4 regions of the Pseudoalteromonas sp. NZS127 genome follow, and region 1 is predicted to be linked to each of the others. Evidence: predicted binding sites of a transcription regulator. Region 1 holds the regulator's gene; each other region holds the start of a gene.
The links. The regulator sigma-54, encoded in region 1, starts transcription at its own class of promoters, with help from an activator protein. The targets are predictions, from matches to a motif close to GTTGGCACGNNNNTNGNNT.
Positions count from the first base shown of each region.

Region 2: a site for sigma-54 is predicted at 4,301-4,319, ahead of I6E78_RS12060 (BON domain-containing protein). Genes of this name have one in related genera too.
Region 3: a site for sigma-54 is predicted at 2,043-2,061, ahead of fliE (flagellar hook-basal body complex protein FliE). Genes of this name have one in related genera too.
Region 4: a site for sigma-54 is predicted at 4,346-4,364, ahead of flgJ (flagellar assembly peptidoglycan hydrolase FlgJ). Genes of this name have one in related genera too.

Region 1 is NZ_JADYWN010000001.1:142,758-148,814, forward strand. It holds gene lptA (lipopolysaccharide transport periplasmic protein LptA) at 1-478, shown strand, start outside; gene lptB (LPS export ABC transporter ATP-binding protein) at 475-1,200, shown strand; gene I6E78_RS00705 (RNA polymerase factor sigma-54) at 1,270-2,763, shown strand; gene hpf (ribosome hibernation promoting factor) at 2,790-3,077, shown strand; gene ptsN (PTS IIA-like nitrogen regulatory protein PtsN) at 3,082-3,534, shown strand; gene rapZ (RNase adapter RapZ) at 3,556-4,401, shown strand; gene I6E78_RS00725 (HPr family phosphocarrier protein) at 4,445-4,717, shown strand; gene mgtE (magnesium transporter) at 4,865-6,057, shown strand, end outside.
Region 2 is NZ_JADYWN010000012.1:84,038-90,094, forward strand. It holds gene secF (protein translocase subunit SecF) at 1-326, shown strand, start outside; gene I6E78_RS12045 (GGDEF domain-containing protein) at 447-2,228, shown strand; gene suhB (inositol-1-monophosphatase) at 2,300-3,103, opposite strand; gene I6E78_RS12055 (LiaF domain-containing protein) at 3,374-4,039, opposite strand; gene I6E78_RS12060 (BON domain-containing protein) at 4,355-4,918, shown strand; gene I6E78_RS12065 (YqaE/Pmp3 family membrane protein) at 4,994-5,152, shown strand; tRNA gene I6E78_RS12070 (tRNA-Ile) at 5,460-5,536, shown strand; gene I6E78_RS12075 (hypothetical protein) at 5,660-6,057, shown strand, end outside.
Region 3 is NZ_JADYWN010000002.1:322,693-328,749, reverse strand. It holds gene I6E78_RS03445 (sensor histidine kinase) at 1-484, shown strand, start outside; gene I6E78_RS03440 (sigma-54-dependent transcriptional regulator) at 481-1,941, shown strand; gene fliE (flagellar hook-basal body complex protein FliE) at 2,102-2,434, shown strand; gene fliF (flagellar basal-body MS-ring/collar protein FliF) at 2,455-4,170, shown strand; gene fliG (flagellar motor switch protein FliG) at 4,163-5,203, shown strand; gene fliH (flagellar assembly protein FliH) at 5,207-6,022, shown strand; gene fliI (flagellar protein export ATPase FliI) at 6,041-6,057, shown strand, end outside.
Region 4 is NZ_JADYWN010000002.1:339,860-345,916, forward strand. It holds gene flgL (flagellar hook-associated protein FlgL) at 25-1,296, opposite strand; gene flgK (flagellar hook-associated protein FlgK) at 1,299-3,311, opposite strand; gene flgJ (flagellar assembly peptidoglycan hydrolase FlgJ) at 3,313-4,308, opposite strand; gene I6E78_RS03505 (flagellar basal body P-ring protein FlgI) at 4,436-5,533, opposite strand; gene flgH (flagellar basal body L-ring protein FlgH) at 5,546-6,057, opposite strand, start outside.

The DNA.
Region 1 (6,057 bases):
AGAGCAAAGTACTTCCCCATTAGCTAATCAAATTTCTATTAGTGCTGACCGCCAAGAAGGCCAACTAAAAGAAAACGTTGGTATTTTTGAGAAAAACGTCGAGATAATTCACGGTAATCGTCGTATCACCGCCGATCGTTTAGAAGTACATAAGCGCGACGAACTTGGCGATAATAAACAACTATTAATTGCCACGGGCAGTCCTGCATATTTTGAAGAAAAGCAAGCAGATGGTACTGTCATGAGCGCCAGCGCTAACGAAGTACGTTACGATGTAGCGAAACGTTTTTTAACCCTAGTAGGAGATGCAAACATTTCTCAAGCTGGGCAAAAAATTACGGCTAAAAGCATCACCTACGATATAGAGCAACAGCTTATAAGTGCTGAAAAAGATGAAAACTCAACTGATCGGGTACACACTATTTTAGTGCCTATAGACGTAAAAAAAGAACAAAAACTCAATAAAGGTCAGCCATGAGTACATTAAAAGCAGAGCTATTAGCAAAAAGCTATAAAGGCCGTGAAGTTGTTAAAAATGTAGGACTTGAAGTAAAAGCTGGCAGCATTGTTGGTTTACTTGGCCCAAATGGCGCAGGTAAAACCACTACCTTTTACATGATTGTAGGCTTAGTTCCTAGCGACAAAGGTAAAATATTAATTGATGATAACGATATTACCTTACTTCCTATGCACAGCCGTGCTCGTTTAGGTATTGGTTATTTACCACAAGAGTCTTCTATTTTTAGAAAGCTCACTGTGTATCAAAATTTAATGGCTATTTTAGAAACGCGTAAGCAACTAAATAAACAAGCCAGGGAAGAAACCCTAAATAGTTTGTTGGACGAATTTAGCCTGCAACATATTCGCGACAGCTTAGGTATGGCACTATCTGGTGGTGAACGTCGCCGCGTAGAAATAGCACGTGCTTTAGCTGCAGATCCTAAATTTATATTGCTTGATGAGCCCTTTGCTGGCGTGGATCCTATTTCAGTACTCGATATTAAAAAAATTATAGAACACCTTAAAAATCGTGGTATTGGCGTACTAATTACCGACCACAATGTAAGGGAAACCCTTGATGTTTGTGAAAAAGCCTACATTGTTTCTCATGGGGAGCTAATTGCATCTGGTACTCCTGAATTTGTATTAAACGATAAAACAGTACGTGATGTTTATTTAGGCGAGCAGTTCAAACTGTAATATTTATGTTATTACTATAAGCATCTGCTAAGATTAATCATATCAATTTATAAGGATTGTTAGAGATAAATGAGGCAATCATTACAGCTGCGCATGGGCCAGCAACTTACAATGACTCCGCAACTGCAACAGGCTATTCGCTTATTGCAGCTTAGTACCTTGGATCTCCAGCAAGAAATACAAGAAGCACTTGATAGCAACCCATTACTTGAAGTTGATGAACAAGATTACACGGAAGAATCAGCAGGTAAAAACGAGCAAAAAGCAGATGACATTACTGTTAGCGCCTCTGCTGACGACACCCCAAGCGAGTATGAGCAAGATAGCGGTGAAGCACTAAATAAAGACACCATAAGCGACGACATGGCCATGGATGTATCATGGGATGAATATATGAGCGCAGCGCCTGCCTCTTCATCAGGGCCAATGCCTGAAGATGAATCTATTTATCAAGGTGCATCAACCGAAACCCTGCATGAATACTTAATGTGGCAATTACAGCTCACCCCTTTTAGCCCTACCGACGAAGCTATTGCCATAGCTATTGTTGAAGCCGTAGATGACTCTGGTATTTTAACCCTCAGTTGCGAAGACCTTTTAGCAAGCTTTAACCAAGAAACTGACGACGAACACGAAGTAGAACTAGATGAAATAGAAGCAGTGCTAAAGCGCATTCAATTATTTGATCCTGTTGGTATTGCAGCTCGCAGCTTGCAAGAATGCTTATGCATTCAATTAAATCAATTTGATAAAGACACCCCTTATATTAACGAAACAAAAATGGTGTTAACTGATCATATCGATTTACTCGCTGCTCGCGACTATCGTACGTTAATGAAAAAAACTAAGCTCAAAGAAGAAGAGCTTAAAGAAATAATGACACTTATTCATACGCTTAATCCTAAGCCTGCGGATACTATTGTCAGAGAAGAGTCTGAATACGTTATACCTGACGTGTCTGTTAAAAAAATAAAAGGCCGCTGGGTGGTAGAGCTAAACCCAGATAGCATGCCAAAAATACGTGTTAACAGCCAATATGCGGCTATGTCTCGTACAGTAAAATCCAGCGGTGACAGCCAATTTATTCGCTCGCACTTACAAGAAGCTAAATGGTTTATTAAAAGCCTAGAAAGTAGAAACGAAACACTCCTGAAAGTAACTAATTGTATTGTTAAGCAGCAACAAGCGTTTTTTGAACATGGCCCAGAAGCCATGAAACCTATGGTATTAAACGATGTTGCCGAAATAGTTGAAATGCACGAGTCGACTATTTCACGGGTCACTACGCAAAAATATATGCACACTCCACGTGGCATTTTTGAGCTTAAGTACTTTTTTTCAAGCCATGTAAGCACCGAAAATGGTGGCGAATGTTCATCAACTGCCATACGTGCCCTGATTAAAAAGTTGATAGCTGCAGAAAACTTAGCCAAACCATTGAGTGATAGCAAGATTGCAGATATATTGGCTGAGCAAGGAATTAAAGTAGCTAGACGGACAATTGCAAAATATCGCGAATCTCTGGCTATTCCCCCGTCGAATCAACGTAAAAGCTTGATTTAAGACGTACAACAAAGAGGAAAATGCTGATGCAACTAAACTTAACTGGTCGTCATGTAGACATTACAGACTCATTAAGAGACTATGTAAATAATAAATTTGCAAAGCTGCAAAGACACTCAGATCACATAACTAATGTGCATGTTATTCTCGATGTAGAAAAATTAAGTCAAAAAGCTGAAGCAACAATTTTTGTAAGTGGCGCTGAGCTATTTGCATCGACCGAACACCAAGATATGTACGCTGCCATTGACTCGTTGATTGACAAACTCGATCGTCAAGTAATTAAACACAAAGAGAAGTTTGCTCGACACTAACACTATGAAATTAAGCTCACTTATATGCCAGGACTGCAGCAAAGCTGTGGTCCTTTTTAATAGTAAAAAAAGAATTTTAGAATTCATCAGTGAACTCGCGCATAAAAAAATGCCGTATTTACCTCAGCAAGATATTCTCACTGCTTTATTGGCAAGAGAAAAGCTAGGTAGTACCGGTATTGGCCGAGGAATAGCAATTCCACATGGCCGTATGAGCGGGGCACAAGAGCCTCTTGCCTTAATTTTAATAAGCGAAACCGCTATTAATTTTGATGCAATTGATAATCGTCCAGTTGATATTTTTGTTGCGCTTATAGTGCCCGATGGCGATAACCAGCAGCACTTGAAAACACTAGCCACAATAGCTGATAAACTAAACGATAAAGAGTTTTGTAAGCAATTGCGTGCGGCAAAGTCTGATGAAGCGTTATACCAAGTTATTTTGGATCAATCCTAGTTACTAATAAAGGGGTGGTAAATGGAATTAATTATTATAAGTGGCCGATCAGGTTCTGGTAAGTCAGTTGCTTTACGTGTTGTAGAAGATTTAGGTTACTATTGTGTAGATAATATTCCGGTAAATTTGCTGCCTTCATTAGTGCGCAGTGTCTCTGATAACTACGATAAAATAGCCGTTAGTATAGACGTGCGTAACCTGCCTAAAGACCAGCAGCAGTTTAACGATATTCTTGAGTACTTACCCGACTTTGCTAAACCAACGTTATTTTATTTAGATAGCGACGATCAAACGTTAATCCGCCGTTATTCAGAAACACGTCGCTTGCACCCGCTTTCGATTGATTCGCTACCGCTAGATTTAGCAATAAAAAAGGAAAAAGAATTACTCGATGTACTCGTAACGCGGGCTGATCATGTCATTGATACAACCGATTTAAGTGTGCATCAACTTGCTGAATCTATGCGTGAAACCATACTCGGTAAAAAAGACAAACAGCTTATCATTACCTTTGAGTCGTTTGGCTTTAAGCATGGTATTCCCAAAGGTGCTGATTATGTTTTTGATGCGCGTTTTTTACCAAACCCACACTGGGAACCGGAGCTCAAGCCTTTAACTGGATTAGATCAACCAGTAAAAGATTATTTAGCTAGTCATAGTATTGTGCAAAAATTCACTTGGCAAATTCAAACCTTTGTACAAACGTGGTTACCACACCTAGAGCGTAATAATCGCAGTTATTTAACCATTGCTATTGGTTGTACTGGTGGTCAGCACCGCTCAGTTTATTTAGCGCAAACAATTGGTGAAAGCTTTGCTATGTCTCACCCTAATGTAAAAATTCGCCATCGCGAGCAAGAAAAATAATTCAATTTAAATAATCATCTGTTCAGCTTAAGTAGAGTATCTTATGCGCTTAGAAAATACATTTTTAATAAAAAACAAGCTAGGCCTGCATGCTAGAGCTGCTACCGTATTAGCACAATTAGCGGTACAATTTGACGCATCTATTACCTTATTTCAAGATGAAAAAGAAGCCGCTGGCGATAGCGTACTGGCTTTAATGTTACTAGAAAGCAGCCAAGGTAAAGAAGTAAAAGTAGTGTGCGAAGGACCCGATGCAGAGCATGCTTTACATGCCGTTGGCCAATTAATAGCGCAGCGCTTTAACGAACAAGAATAGTAGGCACTTTATTTAAACCAAGTAAACGAGCTAAAATATAGGGTTAGTGAAACCTTAAGCTAGTTTGGCTAAAAAAAGTAAGATAAACTGAACGAAGTTAATGACTAACTTCTTCCCTAACGTTATAAAAATAAATTAAGGACGCCAATGCCCGAAACTTTCGAACAAGACTATCCACTACAACAATTACAACAAGTGACCAAGTCACTCAATAGTGGTCAGTTTGTTCAAGTTAGGCGCATGCTGGCAAAAACAGCTCCTTGTGATACCGCACTTTTACTAGAATCATCACCACATAAAGTTCGTCGCCTGCTCTGGCAATTAGTTGATCCAGATGTACAAGGTGATGTCCTTGAAGAACTCTCTGAAGATGTACGTTTAGGCATTATTGCCCAAATGGAACCTAAGCACATTGCTGCTGCCACTGAAGACATGGGCCACGATGACTTAGGTGAAGTACTGCGAAGCCTGCCTGACACGGTTTATAAAGACGTGGTTAGCGCCATGGACATTCAAGATAGAGAACGTGCTACGCAAGCACTCTCCTATCAGGAACGCTCTGCTGGCGCGCTGATGAACACAGATACAGTAACCATTCGCCCTGATGTAACCCTAGATGTGGTACTGCGTTACATTCGTCTGCGCGGCGAACTCCCTGAGGGTACCGACGACCTTTACGTTGTCGATAAGCATAACTGTTTTTTAGGCGCTTTATCGTTAAGCACCTTACTAACCAATTCGCCCGAAAAAATTGTTCACGACCTAATGGATGAAGACTGTGAGTCTATTCCTATTTCGATGGATGAAAGCGAAGTGGCGCAGTTATTTGAACGTCATAACTGGATATCAGCCCCAGTAGTTGACGACAACGCCCAGCTACTTGGCCGTGTTACTATCGATGACATTGTTGATGTAATTCGTGAAGACGCAGAGCATCACTTATTAGGTTTAGCGGGTCTTGATGATGAAGAAGATACCTTCGCACCGGTTTTAAAAAGCTCAAAAAAACGCTCTGTTTGGCTAGGTGTTAACTTATTAACGGCTCTGGCAGCCGCTTTTGTTGCCAGCTTTTTTGAAGGCACTTTAGCAATACTGCCTATTTTAGCCGTGCTTAACGGCATTGTCCCCTCAATGGGTGGGGTGGCCGGTAGCCAGTCATTAACCTTGGTTATTCGTGGTATAGCAGTGGGTCATATTAACCAAACTAACCAACGTTTTGTAATGATAAAAGAGCTAGCCATTGGTGCATTAAACGGTATTTTATGGGCTGTTTTAATTGCCAGTGTTATAGCCCTATGGCAATGGGACTTAATGCTTGGCGCGGTACTGGCGTTTGCAAT
Region 2 (6,057 bases), on a different contig from region 1:
TTGTAGTATCTGACCGTATTCGTGAAAACTTCCGCAAAGTGCGTATTGATGACACGATAGAAATTATCGATATTTCTTTAACACAAACGCTTAATCGTACCTTAGTAACATCAATTACCACTATTTTAGTATTAATTGCCTTGTTTATTTGGGGCGGTCAAACTATTCATGGCTTTGCTACTGCATTGTTATTTGGTGTGTTTATTGGTACTTATTCATCTATTTACGTTGCCAGCTCAGTTGCTATTACACTTGGTGTAAGTAAAGAAGATTTAATACCAGAAGTGATTGAAAAAGAAGGTGCTGATCTAGACGCTATGCCGTAATAGATTTGTGAGCCGATATTAACCGCCCATCTGGGCGGTTTTTTATTGCCTGCAGATTGCCATAAAAATGTCATATTCGCTTGCTACTTTACCTTGAGCAAATCGTAATAGAGCTTAGCAATAATGAAGCAGCGTAAATTATTAAATGAAATTTTAGAAAATGGCACAATTACCACCTTGTTTCAGCCGCTTTTTGATATTAGCAGGCAGACCATTCTCGGTTATGAAGCACTCAGCAGAGGGCCTAAAAATAGCTGTTTAGAAATGCCTAATACACTGTTTCAGGCGGCTCATCAATATGGTCTGATTTCAGAGCTTGAGCTACTGTGCCGCTCTAAAGCTATTGAGAACTTTGTGCATTTGAAACTGCAGGGCAAACTATTTTTAAATGTTAGTCCTAAAACGTTACTCGACCCAAGTCATCCTAAAGGCGAAACACTGCATCTCATTAAGCAGTTTGGTTTAGCAGCTAATAGGGTGGTGATAGAGGTAACAGAGCAAGAAAGAGTCGAGGATGAGTTTTTACTACAAAAAACCATGGCACATTACCGCTCTTTAGGCTTCACTATTGCAATTGATGACTTAGGTGCGGGGTATTCTGGGTTAAAACAATGGTCGGAGTTATGCCCAGACTTTGTGAAAATCGATCGTTATTTTATCGATCATTGCGATAAAAGTGTGGTTAAAAAAGAGTTTTTAAAGTTAATAACAGCTCTGGCAAAAGTAACCAATACGACAGTGATTGCAGAGGGAATTGAACGAGCAGAAGAGTTAACTGTGTTAGAAGGAATGGGTATCAACTATGTGCAAGGGTTTTTACTTGAACGACCAAGTAATAAACCAAGTTATGTGCTTTCAGCAAGGCAAGTTCAAGCACTGAGCTTTGCCGCAAATACAAACCAGTTAAATAACTCTATGGCTATTGGTTGGCTTGCAGTAGCGCAGCAAACAATTGATAGCGAAACCAGTTGTAAAGACGCCCATGCGCTATTTGAACGAGATAAATCAATTGCCAGCCTAGTGGTAATTAATTCGCAGTGTCAGCCAATTGGCTTGCTCCACAAAGAGCAACTTAGTGAAGTGTTTGCCGCGGCCTATGGCCATGCTTTGTATGACAAGCGTGCGGCCACTGTAGTAATGGACAGGCAACCGCTAGTGGTAGATGAAAACCAGCTGCTAGATAACGTTAGTCAGCAAATTACCGAATGCGACTTTGATATTCGCCGCCATATAGTGATCACCCGAGGGCAGCAGTATTTAGGCATTGTGCCAGTACGCGACATATTAAAACATATAACAGATGAAAAAATTCGTCATGCGCAGCACGCTAACCCATTAACTATGTTACCCGGTAATCTAGCTCTTAACGATGCCATAGAGCGGCGTTTAGCTGCACAGAAGGCATTTTCATTGGCGTATTTAGATTTGAACCATTTTAAACAGTTTAATGATTTATTTGGTTATGCTAGCGGCGATAGTGTAATAAAACTATTAGCAAATATTACGATGCAGGCGTGTAGTAATACAAACAGTTTTGTTGGCCATATTGGCGGCGATGATTTTATGGTGCTATTTGATGATAATAATGCTGCTACAGTGTGCGAGCATATTATTCGCCAATTTAAAATAGAGTCACAGGTGTTTTTTAGTTCCGAACATATTAAAAATAAGGGGTACTGGAGTGAAAATAGAGAAGGGCAGCCACAATTTGTGCCATTAGTAACACTGGCAATAGGCTTGGTTACTCCCGATTTACACCATTATAAGAATAGCCATCAGGTTGCAGCATTGGCCAGTAATGCTAAAAAATCAGCAAAGCGCTTTGCTCATAGCCATTTGTTTTTATGTCAGCGTAGTAAGCCAAGTAGTGTGGTTGCTAGGTTAGAACAACAAGCAGTTTAATCGTCATAAATAATTTTTTGCAGACAACAAAAAAGGAGCCTAAGCTCCTTTTTTAAACCATGCAATTTTTATTAACGAAGTAATGACTCAGTTAATACAGGGCGAATTTCGCGAATTATTGCTTGGGTTAGCTTAGGTGCGCCACAAATAATGTTACCACTATTGTTATAGTTTACGCCGCCAGCAAAATCTACAACCATGCCGCCAGCTTCTTTTACTAATAACTCGCCTGCAGCAGTATCCCAAGGTTTTAAACCAATTTCGAAAAAGCCATCAACGCGTCCAGCAGCAACATAAGCCATGTCTAGCGCAGCAGAGCCCGCACGACGGATATCAGCAGTATGTACGAATAAAGCTTTAAACGCTTCTGTGTATGCATCTAGGTGTTGTTTTTGCTTGAAAGGAAAGCCAGTAGCTAAGATTGAACCGCCTAAATCAACTGTTTTAGAAACGCGTAAACGCTTGCTATTAAGTTGTGCGCCTTGACCACGAGAGGCAGTGAAAAGCTCACCACGAATTGGATCATAAATAACGGCTTGGTCTAAACGACCTTTTACTTTAAGTGCGATAGAAACCGCAAAATGAGGAATACCCTTGATGAAGTTAGTTGTGCCATCAAGCGGGTCAACAATCCATTGGTAATCTGCATCCTTACCTTTATGCTCGCCTAATTCTTCACCAACAATGCAGTGATCAGGGTAAGAGCGTAAAATGGTATCGCGAATTATAGCTTCTGCTTCTTTATCAATGTTAGTCACTAAATCGTTAGTGCCTTTTTGTTGAACTTCAACTTTTGATAAATCTTCACTTGCACGAAGTATAATTTTGCCTGCGTTACGCGCAGCGCGAACCGCAATGTTTAACATTGGATGCATGGTATTACCTTTGGGTTGTAAAAGAACGTTTATATATTTTAGCTGGCGTATTTTAGCGACTTTTACCATAAAGTAAACAATAAAGCCTAAATACTTTTGTTTGTTTTTTGTACTTGCTTGATGTGCAGGGCATTTTATACAAATTCAGCATTGATGAATCTGCAAAGCGTTTTTTAATGTGTCCTAGTGCTTTAAAAATGTAGCATGTTTTTTACTCTTTAACCTGGGCCCAAGTTATAAAGCTATGAACATGCTTTTATAGGCAGCACATCACATGGGAGTACCACTTTTACCACCAAGCTGGGTTTTTAATTGGTTTGCAAAGCTAATAAACTTTTCTTTAATGGTGCGCTTAATCTTTATTTCTACTGAGCCCATAATAGCCTTTCCCTCAATATGGATGGTCGGCCCTTGATGCTTGTTAAGTGCCACTGTTTTATTTTCAACACTACTAATAATGCTAAACATTTTTGATACTACATTGACGTGTTCTGGTACGTATATTTCATCACTGCCAAAAATACAGTTAACATGAATCGTTACCTCTTGGTGGGTAAAAACAGCATCAGTAAAATCAAGTACTACCGAGCCCATAAAGTTAGTCAGGTAAATATTTTTAGGCACAACCCATTGGCCGCTTCTTTCATTGGAGCCTAAAATACTGCGTAATGTAAAGTCACTCTGGCTAGATTGTTGAGCGCTGTAATTGGGTGAAAATTGCGAATGCTTTTGGGCATTATATTGCTGATCAGTATTAAGGGTTAAATCCTCAACTAAGCTAACAAGGGTTTCATTATTATTTGTAGCCATTGCCTCATCTAAACGCCTTTCAAATGCTTCAACAGAAATAACTCCGTGGCTGTAATTATAAATTAGTTGATCAATCACTTCTTCGCGCACTTGCTCTTGCGGGCGGTCTGTTATTTTTACGCTCATTAGGGTATTCCTTTTATTTTACTATTGTCACTATATAAGCAAAGCATATACCAAAAATATTATTGTTATTAATCAGTTTGTTATGTTTTTAGCCTATTTGTGACTTTGTTATATTAACGATCCATTAACCAAAATGGTAATTATCTAGTTATTTTCACTACTGAGAACTTTTTACCGATAAGTCGGTAAAAAAGTGATGTATACAAAGTGAAGTTATTTTACATCCCTGCCTTAACTTTTTGATTCTAATTGCTTATTAAAGTTGGCCTAAAGCTGGCATTAGTTAAAGTGTCTTTAATCAAAAGGAGAAAGATTATGAAAACATTTAACAAATCTATCATTGCGGCGTTAGTTTTAGGTACTACGGCTATGGGTGCTCAAGCGAGCAGCTGGGAAAATGAAAGTAAAGATGCTTGGATTGATGGTAAGGCTGAAACAGTGCTTCTTATGAACACTAACCTCAATAACTTTGACATCAACACTGATGTAAAAAATGGCAAAGTTATACTAACAGGTAAAGTTAATAGCGAACTCGACAAAGAGTTAGCAGAAGAGCTTGTACTGAGTTTAGATGGCGTAACCGATGTTGATAACCAGCTTACTGTTGTGAAAAACATGAACAGTAAAAGCCATGACAACATGAAAGATGATGATGGTAGCGGCTTAACCGACGCTAAAATTACCACAGTCATCACAACGCGTTATTTATTTAACTCAGAAGTCGGTGGTACAAACATTGATGTAGATACTGACAACGGTATAGTTACTCTTACCGGTACAGTGAACTCAGATGCTGAAAAACAGCTTGCAGTAAAAATTGCTAAAAATGCTGAAGATGTTCGCGACGTAGTAGATAAACTAACGATAGTTGCAAAGTAACATAGTATTTATAAAACCCAGCTCTGCTGGGTTTTTGCTTATAAGTTTTTTAGTTTATAAATAAGGAGAGTACTTATGGATATTATACGTATTATTTTTTCAATCTTACTGCCACCACTGGGAGTATTTTTACAGGTGGGTTTAGGCTTACATTTTTGGATAAATATTTTACTTACGTTGTTTGGTTACTTCCCTGGAGTAATACATGCAATCTACATTATCGCAAAAAAATAATTCATTTCTGTTTGTCGCGTAATATAAGCTATAAGTTGCTTCTTTAAAGCCCAATTTTTAAATTACGCGATATACAGCCTTCCATTTCATTTTTACTTAGCTGCCAGTATTAACCCTAAATTCTGCAAATTTTAATATTACACCCATAAAAAGATTACTATTTAAGCAGTTAGACCATTGATTGTTAAAATAAAGACTTTTGCTAGTGACAAGCCCCTAAAAACTTTTTATACTGCACCCCGCTTTAGTCGCTATGTGGCTAAACGCTTCTTAAAAAAATTAACTGTTTACAGTTATACAAAAAGTTGGCCCCTTAGCTCAGTTGGTTAGAGCACACGACTCATAATCGTTAGGTCCCCAGTTCGAGTCTGGGAGGGGCCACCACTTTTCAAAGCTTTCCAAGTAAATACCTACTAACCGAAATTACCCTGTGCTACTTTTGAATTTACCATACTGAATTAATACAGTATAGTTTTAACAAATCATCAAATACATAACGGACTATAGATGCACGGACGAAAAGTAAATATTTCTTTATCATTAATTGCTCTTATATCTTTATTTTCAATAACTACTATTCTACTTATCTTATATGCCAGAGAGGTATTCGATCAAAAGTGGGCACCAATTGTAGGTGGTATGGCAATATCATCTTTAGTTTCCTTAGTTCAGTTTTTGATTGGTTATAAAAATTACCGAAATAATGAAAAGCTTGAGGATTGTGGTGTTTTAGAGTTTCTTAGCACCAGAGGTGATAGGAAATACTACTCTCGATTAATAAATAAAGCCGATGCTAAATTTGACCTGATATTTCACACCTCTAAGCGTTTCTTTGAAGATTTTTGCGAAGAAGAAGCTGAAGATAATTTTCTCATAAAAAAGCTGGATGGCAATCAAAAACTAAC
Region 3 (6,057 bases), on a different contig from region 1:
GCATGTGGTTGAGCAGGTGTCTATGCAGCAATTATTAAGCGAAGTAAAAACCGGTGCAGATGCCATGGTAACGCTTAATAACAGTGAGCTTGATGTAAGCTTACCTGAGCCCGACATTGCGATTTTAGGGAATAAAACCGCGCTTGCCAGTGCGATTCAAAACCTGATTCATAACAGTATTCAAATTATAGGCGCTGGGGCACAAGTGCAAGTAAGTGCAATGCGCGATTTGCAAACCCCAGATTTTGTACGCATTAGCGTGAGTGATAATGGCCCAGGTGTTGACCTACAGCAGGTAGATAAACTGTTTGAACCATTTTTTACCACTAGCAGCCAAGGCACAGGCTTAGGGTTGGCGGTTGTTAGCTCTGTTGCTAATGCGCACCAAGGGCGTATTGAGGTGACTAATAATGTACATGGCGGCGCTTGTTTTAATCTGTTATTGCCAATTAGCGCAGCATCTAAATTAGAGGAATCGTTATGAGTAATACTATTTTAGTTGTAGAGGACGACGCAGGACTTCGCGAAGCATTAATAGATACCCTAGAAATGTCGGGTATTGAATGCGTTGCTGCCGACAGTGCTGAGCAAGCAATGTTACTACTTAAAAAAGAATCCTTTTCGTTAGTGGTGAGCGATGTGCAAATGGGCGCTATGAGCGGCCTAGATTTACTGCGCAGTATTAAATTAAATTACCCCGATTTACCGGTATTAATGATGACCGCCTACGCAACTATTGACGATGCGGTAGAGGCAATGCGCTTAGGCGCGATTGATTATATGGCCAAACCATTTGCACCCGAGGTGCTATTAAATATGGTGAGTCGCTATTTGCCCGAAAAACCCAAAGAAACCGACGGCCCTATTGTTGCCGATCCAACGAGTATTCAATTGTTGGAGCTTGCAAGCAGGGTAGCTAAATCAGACGCCAGTGTTATGGTGCTGGGACCAAGTGGCTCGGGTAAAGAAGTATTAGCGCGGTTTATTCATGATAAATCAGCGCGTGCAGCAAAGCCTTTTGTGGCTATTAACTGTGCAGCTATTCCTGAAAACATGCTAGAAGCAACATTATTTGGCTACGAAAAAGGCGCGTTTACTGGCGCGATTCAGGCATGCCCAGGTAAGTTTGAGCAAGCACAGGGCGGTACAATTTTACTTGATGAAATTACCGAAATGGATTTAGGCTTACAAGTTAAACTACTGCGTGTATTACAAGAGCGTGAAGTTGAACGCTTAGGGAGTCGTAAAACCATTGCGCTGGATGTACGCATACTCGCAACCAGTAACCGCGATTTAAAACAAGCGGTAGCGAATAATCAGTTTAGGGAAGATTTATATTATCGCCTTAACGTTTTTCCGCTAATGTGGCGGCCATTGTGCGAGCGCCCTGGCGATATAATTGTGTTGGCGAAGCACTTAATTGAACGCCATTTAATAAAAGCTAAGCAGCCGCTGGCTATTTTAGATAAGCAAGCTGAGCAAAAGCTCCTTAGCCATACATGGCCAGGTAATGTGCGTGAGCTTGATAACGTAATTCAGCGTGCGCTTATACTGCGCAGTGGTAACAGCATAGGTGAGCAAGCTATTTTTATTGAAAATTTAGCCCCAAGTAACTTTGTAGTAGAGCCAGCAATTAGTGAAAGTGCGTTAACTAGCGCCTATTACGATAGTAAAACAACAGCCGTTATTAATGACGAAAAGTCGGGTGATGAAAAGCTTGATGATCAAACACCGAATGAGCAAAAATCAGATTTACTCGCTCAAGATACAGGCAGTTATAAAGATGAGCTTAAAGATAAAGAGCATCGAATTATTTTAGAAACACTTGCGCGTTGCCAAGGCAAGCGTAAAGACGTAGCCGAAACTTTGGGTATTAGCCCGCGAACTTTACGTTATAAACTAGCGCAAATGCGCGACTTAGGTATTTCACTTCCTGCATAACCTTCAAAAAAGCCCTAAATTCAATACCTTGAATTTAGGGCTGTCAAAACTCTGACTAAGTAAAAACTAACTGTAACACCATGTATTTAAAGCTTTATTTATGTGGCACGTTTTGTGCTTTATTAACCTTAAGAGTTAACTGCATTGTTAGAGACAAATAATGAAAATTCAAAATAGCGCTGTATTTCAAGAAATGCAATCAATGGCCTTAGAAGCGGGCCGTAATAATCAAATTAATAAATTGCCTACGCAAGTTCAGTCTACGTCATCAGCACAATTTGGCGATATGCTTAGCAATGCGCTCAATACTGTGCATGAGTTACAGCAAGACACAGGTCAAAAAGTAAAAGCGGTTGAAATGGGCGACAGAAGCGTATCGCTTGCTGAGGCAATGATTGCTTCGCAAAAGTCTTCTGTTGCATTTGAAGCGACCGTACAAGTGCGTAATAAACTTGTTGAAGCTTACAAAGAAATCATGAATATGCCTGTTTAATCAGGTAGTGGAGAATAATTGTGGCGCAATCTAATCAATCTACAGATCTTGCACTTGCTAGTGGCGGTATTGAGCAAAGCGATAGTGACGATCAACAAGAACAAAAGTCGGGCTATTTAAGTGCGTTAAGCGGTGTTGATGTATTGCGTCAAGTTACCCTTGTTATAGCACTGGCGATTTGTTTGGCAATTGCCATTTTTGTGATTATTTGGGCACGTCAGCCAGATATGCGCCCATTAGGTAAAATGCCCACCGAAGAGCTAATTCAAACGCTTGATTTTTTAGATGCGCAAAAAATAGATTATCAACTAGATGGCAATGTAGTGTCGGTTGATGAAAGCGAATACCAAAATATAAAATTACTAATGACTCGCGAAGGCTTGGATCAAGGTCCTACTTCTGGTTCAGACATAATAATGCAAGACATGGGCTTTGGTGTAAGCCAGCGCTTAGAGCGCGAGCGCCTAAAGCATGGCCGAGAGCAACAACTTGCCCGCACTATAGAAGAGCTAAATAACATCACTCGCGCCAAGGTGCTGTTAGCTATTCCAAAAGAAAACGTATTTGCCCGCAGAGAGAAAAAACCATCAGCAACGGTCGTACTTACGCTTAAACGCGGACGCTCGCTTAACAGCGAAGAAGTAGACTCTGTTGTGGATATTATAGCCTCAGCTGTGCAAGGGCTTGAGCCTGCACGTGTAACGGTTACCGATCAAAATGGCCGTTTATTAAATTCGGGCTCACAAAGCTCACTTTCTGCGCGTTCTCGTAAAGAGTACGACCTAGAGCGTAAGCGCGAGCAAGAATACCTAGAAAAAATTGATAGCATTTTAATCCCTATTGTTGGTTTGAGTAATTACACTGCGCAAGTTGATTTGAGCATGGACTTTAGCTCATTAGAAGAAACGCAAAAACGTTATAACCCAGACCTACCAGCGGTAAGAAGCGAAACCACGTTTGAGGAAAACAACATAGGCGGCTTAGCTGTGGGTATTCCTGGCGCGTTAAGTAATCAGCCTCCGGTAAATTCAGATATTCCAGAAGTAGCAGGCCAAGGCGGCGCAGGAAGTGCTACTTCACCGAGTCGTACGCATAAAGAAGCCACGCGTAACTATGAGCTCGATACTACTATTTCGCATAAGCGCCAACAAAGCGGCACGATTCGCAGAATTAGTGTATCGGTAGCGGTTGATTATTTGCCAACAGTGGGCGAAAACGGTGAAACCACCATGACCCCGCGCTCGGTTGAGGCACTGTCAAATATTCGACGTTTATTACAAGGTGGTGTTGGCTTTGATATACAGCGCGGCGATGCCCTAGAAGTAGTAACAGTTCCCTTTGTACGAGAAGCCGTAGATATGAGTTTTGAAGTACCTTTATGGGAACAAGACTGGTTTATGAAAATAGTACGCTTAGTACTGGCTGCATTGGTTATTATTGTGTTGATTATGGCTGTAGTTAAACCTATGCTAAAACGCTTAATTTACCCAGACAGCACGCTTGATGAGTACGATGAAGATGCACTTAGCTCAGGGGTTGATATTGGCGATAATAGCTTAGATATGCTAAATAAAGACTTTGATTCTGCTTCAGTTGGCTTCTCAAGCGATGGTACACTGCAGCTACCCGATTTACATGGTGACGAAGACTTACTTAAAGCCGTACGTGCCCTTGTAGCTAATGAACCAGAACTATCATCACAAGTAGTGAAAGCGTGGTTAACAGAAGATGACTGATCAAAACCAAAAACAACTCCCAGCAGCATTTGATGTTGATAAGCTAGATGGCGTAGATAAAGCGGCCATACTGCTATTAAGTTTATCTGAAGAAGATGCAGCGCAAATACTCAAACACTTAGAGCCCAAACAGGTGCAAAAAGTGGGTATGGCGATGGCCGGTTTGCAGGATCTATCGCAAGCTAAAATAAGCGCAGTACATAATTTATTTATAGAGCAAATTCAAAGCTTTAGTACAATTGGTTTTCAATCAGAAGACTTTATTAAAAAAGCGCTTACTGCTGCATTAGGTGAAGATAAAGCTGCCAGCTTAATTGACCAAATAGTAATGGGATCGGGCGCTAAAGGGCTAGATTCGTTAAAGTGGATGGACTCGAAGCAAGTAGCTAACATTATTCGTAATGAGCATCCGCAAATTCAAACCATTGTATTATCTTATTTAGAGCCTGAGCAATCTGCCGAAATACTGGCGCAGTTTCCTGATAAAGTGCGCCTAGATTTAACCATGCGTATTGCTAACCTTGAAGAAGTGCAGCCAGCTGCCTTGCAAGAGCTTAACGAAATTATGGAAAAACAGTTTGCAGGCCAAGCGGGTGCGCAAGCTGCGAAAATGGGTGGCTTAAAAGCGGCTGCCGATATTATGAACTACCTAGATACCAACGTAGAAGGGCAGTTAATGGACTCTATTCGTGAGCATGACGAAGAAATGTCGCAACAAATTCAAGATCTTATGTTTGTGTTTGAAAACTTAATGGACGTAGACGACCGTGGTATTCAAGCAATTTTACGCGAAGTACAACAAGACGTACTAATGAAAGCTATTAAAGGTACAGACGATGCGCTTAAAGAAAAAATACTCGGTAATATGTCTAAACGTGCTGCCGAAATGCTTGCCGATGACTTAGAGGCAATGGCACCAGTGCGTATTAGTGAAGTAGAAGCAGCGCAAAAAGAAATACTCTCTACGGCGCGTCGATTGTCTGACTCGGGCGAAATACAGCTTGGCGGCGGCGGCGGCGAGGAGTTTTTATAAACCATGACTAAATCGTCAATGCACAAAGGGCGTCCACTGCACGCAGATGAAGCCGATGAACTATTAAAGCACTGGGATGTTCCTGATGTAGCACCCGATGAAAAAAGCTTTGGTAATCGCTCTACTGCCTTTGGTACACCGCTTGCTGAGTTGTATCGAAAAGAAATGGCTGAAGAGTCGCTAATTGAAGAGCCGCAAGAACCTGAGTTACCTGCGCTTACTATGGCCGAACTTGAGCGCATTAGACAAGATGCGTTTGAAGAAGGTGTAAAACAAGGGCACGAGCAAGGTTACATAGATGGTTTTGATAAAGGTGTTACCGAAGGTAAAGAAGCTGGCTACAAAGAGGGCCTAGAGCTGGGAAAAACCCAAGGCCAAGAAGATGTAAAACCACTAATAGAGGAGCAGTTAACTGGCCTACGTAGTATTTTAGAGGGGTTAACCGCGCCGCTAAGTAAAGTAGATGAGCAAGTTGAAAAGCAATTAGTGCAATTAGCCGTTATGCTTGCAGAAGCTATTATTTATCAAGAAGTAAAAACCTCTCCTGATGTTATTTTACACACCCTTAAACACAGTATTGATGCGCTTAATACCGAGCAAGAAAAAGTACGCATTCATTTACACCCCGAAGATTTAGAGCTAATAAAGCAAAGTTATGGCGAGCAAACAGTGACAGATAATAACTGGCAGTTGATTGCAGAGCCAACGTTAGAGCGAGGCGGCTGCGAAGTTAAAACGGCGCAATCATCGCTTGATATGACACTTAAAACGCGTGTCAAAGAAACATTGGATAGTTTTTTGCATAGCAGTAGTATCTAACTATTTTATTGGTCTGTTATGTCTGCTTTAGATGT
Region 4 (6,057 bases), on a different contig from region 1:
ACACCTAAAACCTGCTCTTGACCTTTAAATATAATCAAATAACGAAAGTTTAGCTAAGCGGCCAAAGGTGGCTTGCGATGCTTGGAGTGCGGTTTCTTGCTGAGTGAGTTCGCTAATTGCAGCAGCCATATCTACTTCAAGCAGGCTTGAACGATTACTTTGGTTTTGAATGTCTAGCGCAGAGTTAGAGTCGGTTACTCTTTCTAGCACATTCATCCGCCCACCTAAACTCGCTTGGGTAAACACAACTTGTTCGCTGGCATTTTGTAACTGCGTTACACCATCGTTAAGTGCTTGCTGAAAATCGTCCCCCGTAAGCGTGCCATTATTTAAGCCTGTAATTAAACCTTGTAGCGTATTAAGTACGTTTTCTTTATGAGGTGGCTCGAGACTAAAATCAAGCTGCCCAGGTGCAGCGCCGCTTAGCTGAATTTTCATGCCCGCAAATTCAATTGGCTCGCCTGCTTGTACCGCCCCGGTAACAGGTGGGTTTAATGGGTTACCTGCGCGCTGAATTTCATATTGCTGCGGATCGCCTGGGTTAGTTCCCGCAGAAACCACTATATTAAAGGTATTTGCCGAAGGTGCGGCAGTGGGATCAGCATTATATTGCTCTTTATGAAACTGATCGAACACTCCTTGTTTATCTACATACACACTACCCGCTGTAATGTTATTTGGGGGTGTTAATGTAGGAATACTGCCGGTATTTGACGCCACATTTAGCCGTGCATTGGTTTTTTCAAAGGTGTCGTAGCCGTTGTCGCTAGATTTAATCGACACACCTTCGGCAATAGTAATTTTATGCTGACCTTGATCGCCTTGGTAATTGTATGTGCCGCTGGCAGCATCAAACTGATACGGTTGCGTGTTGTCTTGGTAGCCTGAAAATATGTACTTACCATCTTCTGAACGGGTGTTCATTAAATTAGCTAACGTTTTTTGTATTTCGCTTAGCTCCGACGCTAACGACTTTAAGTCGTCTTTACTGTATGCGCCATTACCTGCTTTTAAGGCAATATCTTTAGCCGCTTGAATACTTTCGTTAATACCTTGCAGTACGCTTTCTTCGGTTTTGAGTCGGCCATTGAGCTGGTTAATATTTTTTGTATATTGCTCATTGCTTTGTATTTTATTGGTATACAGCATAGCTTGCGATATGTCGGCAGGCGCTTCTGAGGTAGATAAATACTTTTGCCTAGTATTTACTCGCTCTTGTGCGTTTGCTACGCCATTTTGATTTTGTAATATTTTATTAATGCTGTTTTGATACATTAAGTTATTTGATAAACGCATAATTACCTCGTGGCACTAAGTAAAGTGTCAAAAATAGAACGTGCAGCAGAAAGCACCTGAGCTGAAGCCGCATAAGATTGTTGAAAGCGCAGTAAATTGGCCGCTTCTTCGTCAAGGTTTACCCCAGATAAGGACTCGTACCAAGCCTCTGACTGCTGTGCGAGTGCGTCGAATGCTGCGCCGTTTGTTTTAGCTTGGCCTGTTACCACGCCAATGTCGGTTACTAATCCGGCATACGCTTGGTTAAACGTTTTATGGTTATCGGCATCTGAGCTTGAAACAACATTTTGGCGCACCAAGTCACCGTTTTGTAACTCGGCTAACTTTAAGCCATTGCGGTTATCGTCAAAGCCGCCTTTGTTAAACTCTAACGTAAAGCTATCGCCTGTGGCTGGCGAGCCTTCAATATCAAAGTCAAAACCATAACCGTCATAAGGAGCACCAAGGCCAGCCAAAACATTTTTGCCTGGTGGTGCAATAGTAATTGGCACATTAGCGCCGTTTCCATCGCTAATTAAGTAATCATTTGTACCCGCTGCTTTAACAATGGTTATATCTCCATTAGCGAGTGCAGGAGGAGTGGTAGTTGTAAAGCCACCAGCGGTAACACTACTCACACTGCCAGCAGAAATAGCGCCGCTACCGGTGTTATTTATGTAATCGGCGGTGCGTATTGGCGATGCTAACGCTAGGTCTTCACCGCGCCCAGTGGCGAGGGTAATATTTGCTGCGGCTTCTGAATTGAGCTTAATTTGAAATTTATCGCCTTCATTACCTGCACCAGCCATAGTTAACTGCAAACCAAATAAATCAACACCTGGGTTATTTGCCGAGTTAATTTCACCGCCTACAAATGTTGCTGTTGTAGCGGCGCCTAATGGCTCGCCTTTATTATCTACTGGCTGAATACTCACTTCGTTTGGGTTTGCGGTATAAGTCACAATAAAATCACTGGCTGGTAAATTACTACCTTTACCGGGTTCTACTGTTGCACTAACACCCGCACCGCCGGTGTTAGCTTGATAGGCAAACCCTTTTGCCGTAGGTATATTGAATATATCGCCGCCCAATTTACCGTTAGCATCCATTCCCAAACGGTTTTGCTGGTTAAATGCATCTGCTAACGCTAAACCCATTTGGCCTATTTGATTTTGCGCAGGTACTAAAATATCGTCTCTGAAGGCAAGTAAACCACCTATTTTGCCTTTTAATTTACTGGCATCAACTTCAAGCGGCACAGCTTTGCCGCCATTTACATCTAAGCGCAGTTCTTTAAAGTTTGGATCCGGGTCGCCGCGCATCGAAAACAAGTTAAACGAGCCGTTTTGCATTACAACGGCTTCACCGCTGCCCATAAAAACGAGCTTTTCACCATTAGGGCCGTCAAGCGTTTCAATGTCGATTAACTCTGATAAATCGCGAATCGCTTTATCGCGCTCGTTATATGTGCCGCTTGCAGCTGATGCGTTGTTAGTACCATTAACACCAGCAATTTGTTGGTTTAACGATCCTATTTTTTGAATTAAGGTATTGGCTTCATCGGAGAATATTTCGAGCTGTTCATTTACAACATTTTTTTGATCCAGCACTATTCCCGACAACCTATCCATTTGGCTTATTAAGCTATCGGCGTTAGTCATTACTAACGAACGTGCAACCGTTGACGATGGCTGATTAAGCGCTTCTTGCACGTTATTAAATAACGAGTTTATACCTGTTGATAAGCTATTCGCTTCTTGCGAAAATAACGTATCGACCCGGTTTGCTTCACTTACAAACTGATCAAAAAACGTTTTATTTGAGGTGTCTCGGTTTAATTGTTTTTGTGCAAATTCATTAAGTAACCTGTAGGTATTACCTTTGCCAACTTGATTGCCGATCATGGTGCCATGCTCTGTACGCTCGCGCACATACCCGTCGGTATTTACATTGGCAATATTTTTACTGGTTGTTTGCAACAGATCAGTGTTTGCTCTTATTCCTGAATTAGCAATGTTTAATAAATTAAACGACATGTTACTTTACTCCTTGGCGGATCACGTTTGTTGCAATATTTTTTAGCTCGCTACTGTTAAGTACGCGCTTTATTTTATCCGCATAATTTGGGTCTGTTGCATAACCGGCTTGTTGTAATGAGTCTAAAAACGCTGCCGGTTTGCCGGTATTTTGTAATGCTTGTTGATAGCGTGGGTTTTGAGTTAAAAAATCAACAAAGTCGTTTACGCTGTCTTTTATTGAGTCGTAAGCTCTAAAACTGGCTTGTTTTTTAACTGCAGCACCTTGTTCAAACTCTAAGGTTACTTTGTTGGCTTTTTCGCCCTGCCAGCTTTTATCTGACTTAATATTAAATAAGTTATTTGAGCTGTTACCGTCGCTTTTATTAATAATATGCTTACCCCAACCGGTTTCAAGTGCTGCTTGAGCCACCATAACGGCTGGGTTTAAACCAATTTTTTTAGCCGCTGTTTTAGCATGCTCCCATACCGAACTTACAAACTCTTCGGCCGTTTCAAAGTTTGGCTTAGCTACTTCTGGCTTTTCGGTATTCATAGCGTTTTTATCTACAGGCTCGGTTACGGCTTTTTTACGCTGTTGCTGCGGCAACTCTATGCCAGCACGCTGATCGCTTAAAAGATCGTTACTGGTTCTGAGTACTGAAGCTGGGGTGTAATTTTTTGCCGTAGGAGAAAGTTGCTGCACTATTAAGTCGGCAAGCCCTAATGAGCCATTAGACGAGAGCTCTGATGAAAGTTGCTGATCGTGCATTTCTTCAAAAAACTTTACGCTACTTGAATTTAATGGGCTTTCTTTGTCTTCGAAGGCTTCGCTGGCTTTGCGCATGCTTTTAAGCAGCATTTGCGTAAATATGGCTTCAAATTGTGCCGCTGCTTTTTTGAGAGCCGCTTTTGAGGCATCACTAGACGCGTCGCCACTGTTTAGGGCGTCTTTACGCAAAGCGTTTAAGTTACCTAAATCAAAAAAGTTTTGCTTATCGAGGTGATTTGTTTCCATCAGCTTTTTGACACAATAATGAATAATGTATAAAGCAATGCAAAAATTGAGCCAGAGGGGAAGGTGTTAAGCAAGATGCCATCGGTTACCAGCTTTTAAAACTGACCACCGATAGCATTACGTTGTTTTAAATTACAACTAGCTGGCCGTTTATTGCGCCGGCTTCTTTTAGGGCTTCTAGTATTGCCATTAAATCGCCAGGTGCGGCGCCTACTTCGTTTATAGCGCGTACTAGGTCATCTAGGCTCACTCCGGGGTTAAATACAAATGCCCGTGAGTCGTCTTGTTTTATATCTATAATACTTTGCTGGGTAACAACGGTATCGCCATCGCTAAAAGCATTAGGCTGCGATACGTTTAGCTGCTCTGCAATCGTTACTGTTAAGCCACCGTGAGTAATAGCAGCTGGTTGCAGCTTTACATTTTTACCAATAACAATAGTACCGGTACGCGAGTTAACGATAATTTTTGCCGCTGTATCTGCTGGGGTAAACTCTAGGTTTTCGAGCGTTGATAAGTAAGACACGCGCTGCGAGGCGTCTCTTGGGGCAATAACTCTAATAGACGCTGCATCGAGTGCTTGGGCGCTATTTGGGCCTACTAAATCGTTTATGGTTTTTTCTAATCGCTTGGCGGTAGTAAAGTCTGGGCGATTTAAGTTAAAAGTAATATAGTCGTTTTGCATAAATGGGCTTTTAACTGCACGCTCAACGGTTGCGCCATTTGGAATACGCCCCACTGTTGGCGTGTTTATAACGACTTTACTGCCATCAAGCCCTTCTGCGCCTAAACCACCTACAATTAAACTACCTTGACCAATAGCGTATACGTTGCCGTCGACCCCTTTTAAAAAGGTTTGTAGTAAAGTACCACCACGTAAACTACCTGCACTACCAATAGATGATACGGTAATATCTATAGTTTGCCCGGGCTTTCTAAAAGGCGGTAGCTCAGCATGCACTGCAACCGCAGCCACGTTTTTAATTTTTGGTTTTAAGCTTGCCGGTAGCGTAATGCCAAAGCTGTTTAACATGCCTTTAAAGCTTTGCTCGGTAAATCGGCTTTGCTTCTCGCCCGTACCAGGTAAGCCAACAACTAGGCCATAGCCTACTAATTGGTTTGAGCGTACGCCCTCAACCATAGACACATCTTTAATGCGCTCGGCCATGGCAGGAAGTTGCCAGCCAAGTAACACCATTAAACAAAGAACTTTAAATACATTCATAATGAATGTCCTCTAAAAAGGAAAAAGTGAGCTACTAAAAAAGCGTGTTAGCCAACCGGCACTTTGCGCTTCTTGAGTTTGCCCTTTGCCCGAATATTGAATTCGTGCATTAGCAATTCTATTTGACTGTACGGTATTGTCTGCAGTTACATCTTCTGGCCTTACTAATCCCTCTAAACGAATAAATTCTTCGCCCGAGTTTAACGTTAGCCATTTTTCGCCGCGAATAACTAAATTACCATTAGGTAAAACACGCATTACGTTTACCGATATATCACCGGCTAAACTATTTGACTGATTTGATTTTGAGTCGCCTTTAAATGACGCGTCGCTGCCAATACCAAATTGAATGCTGTCGCCGCCAATATTTACCGGTAATCCGCCTAAACCAATAACGGGGTCGAGTTTTGCGTCTGACTGCTTATCGGTTTCTGTTTTTGCCGCTTTAGAGGCTTGCGTAGACTCTTGCAATTTAACCGTAATTATATCGCCGGTACGCAGTGCTTTTTTATCGGCGTATAAGT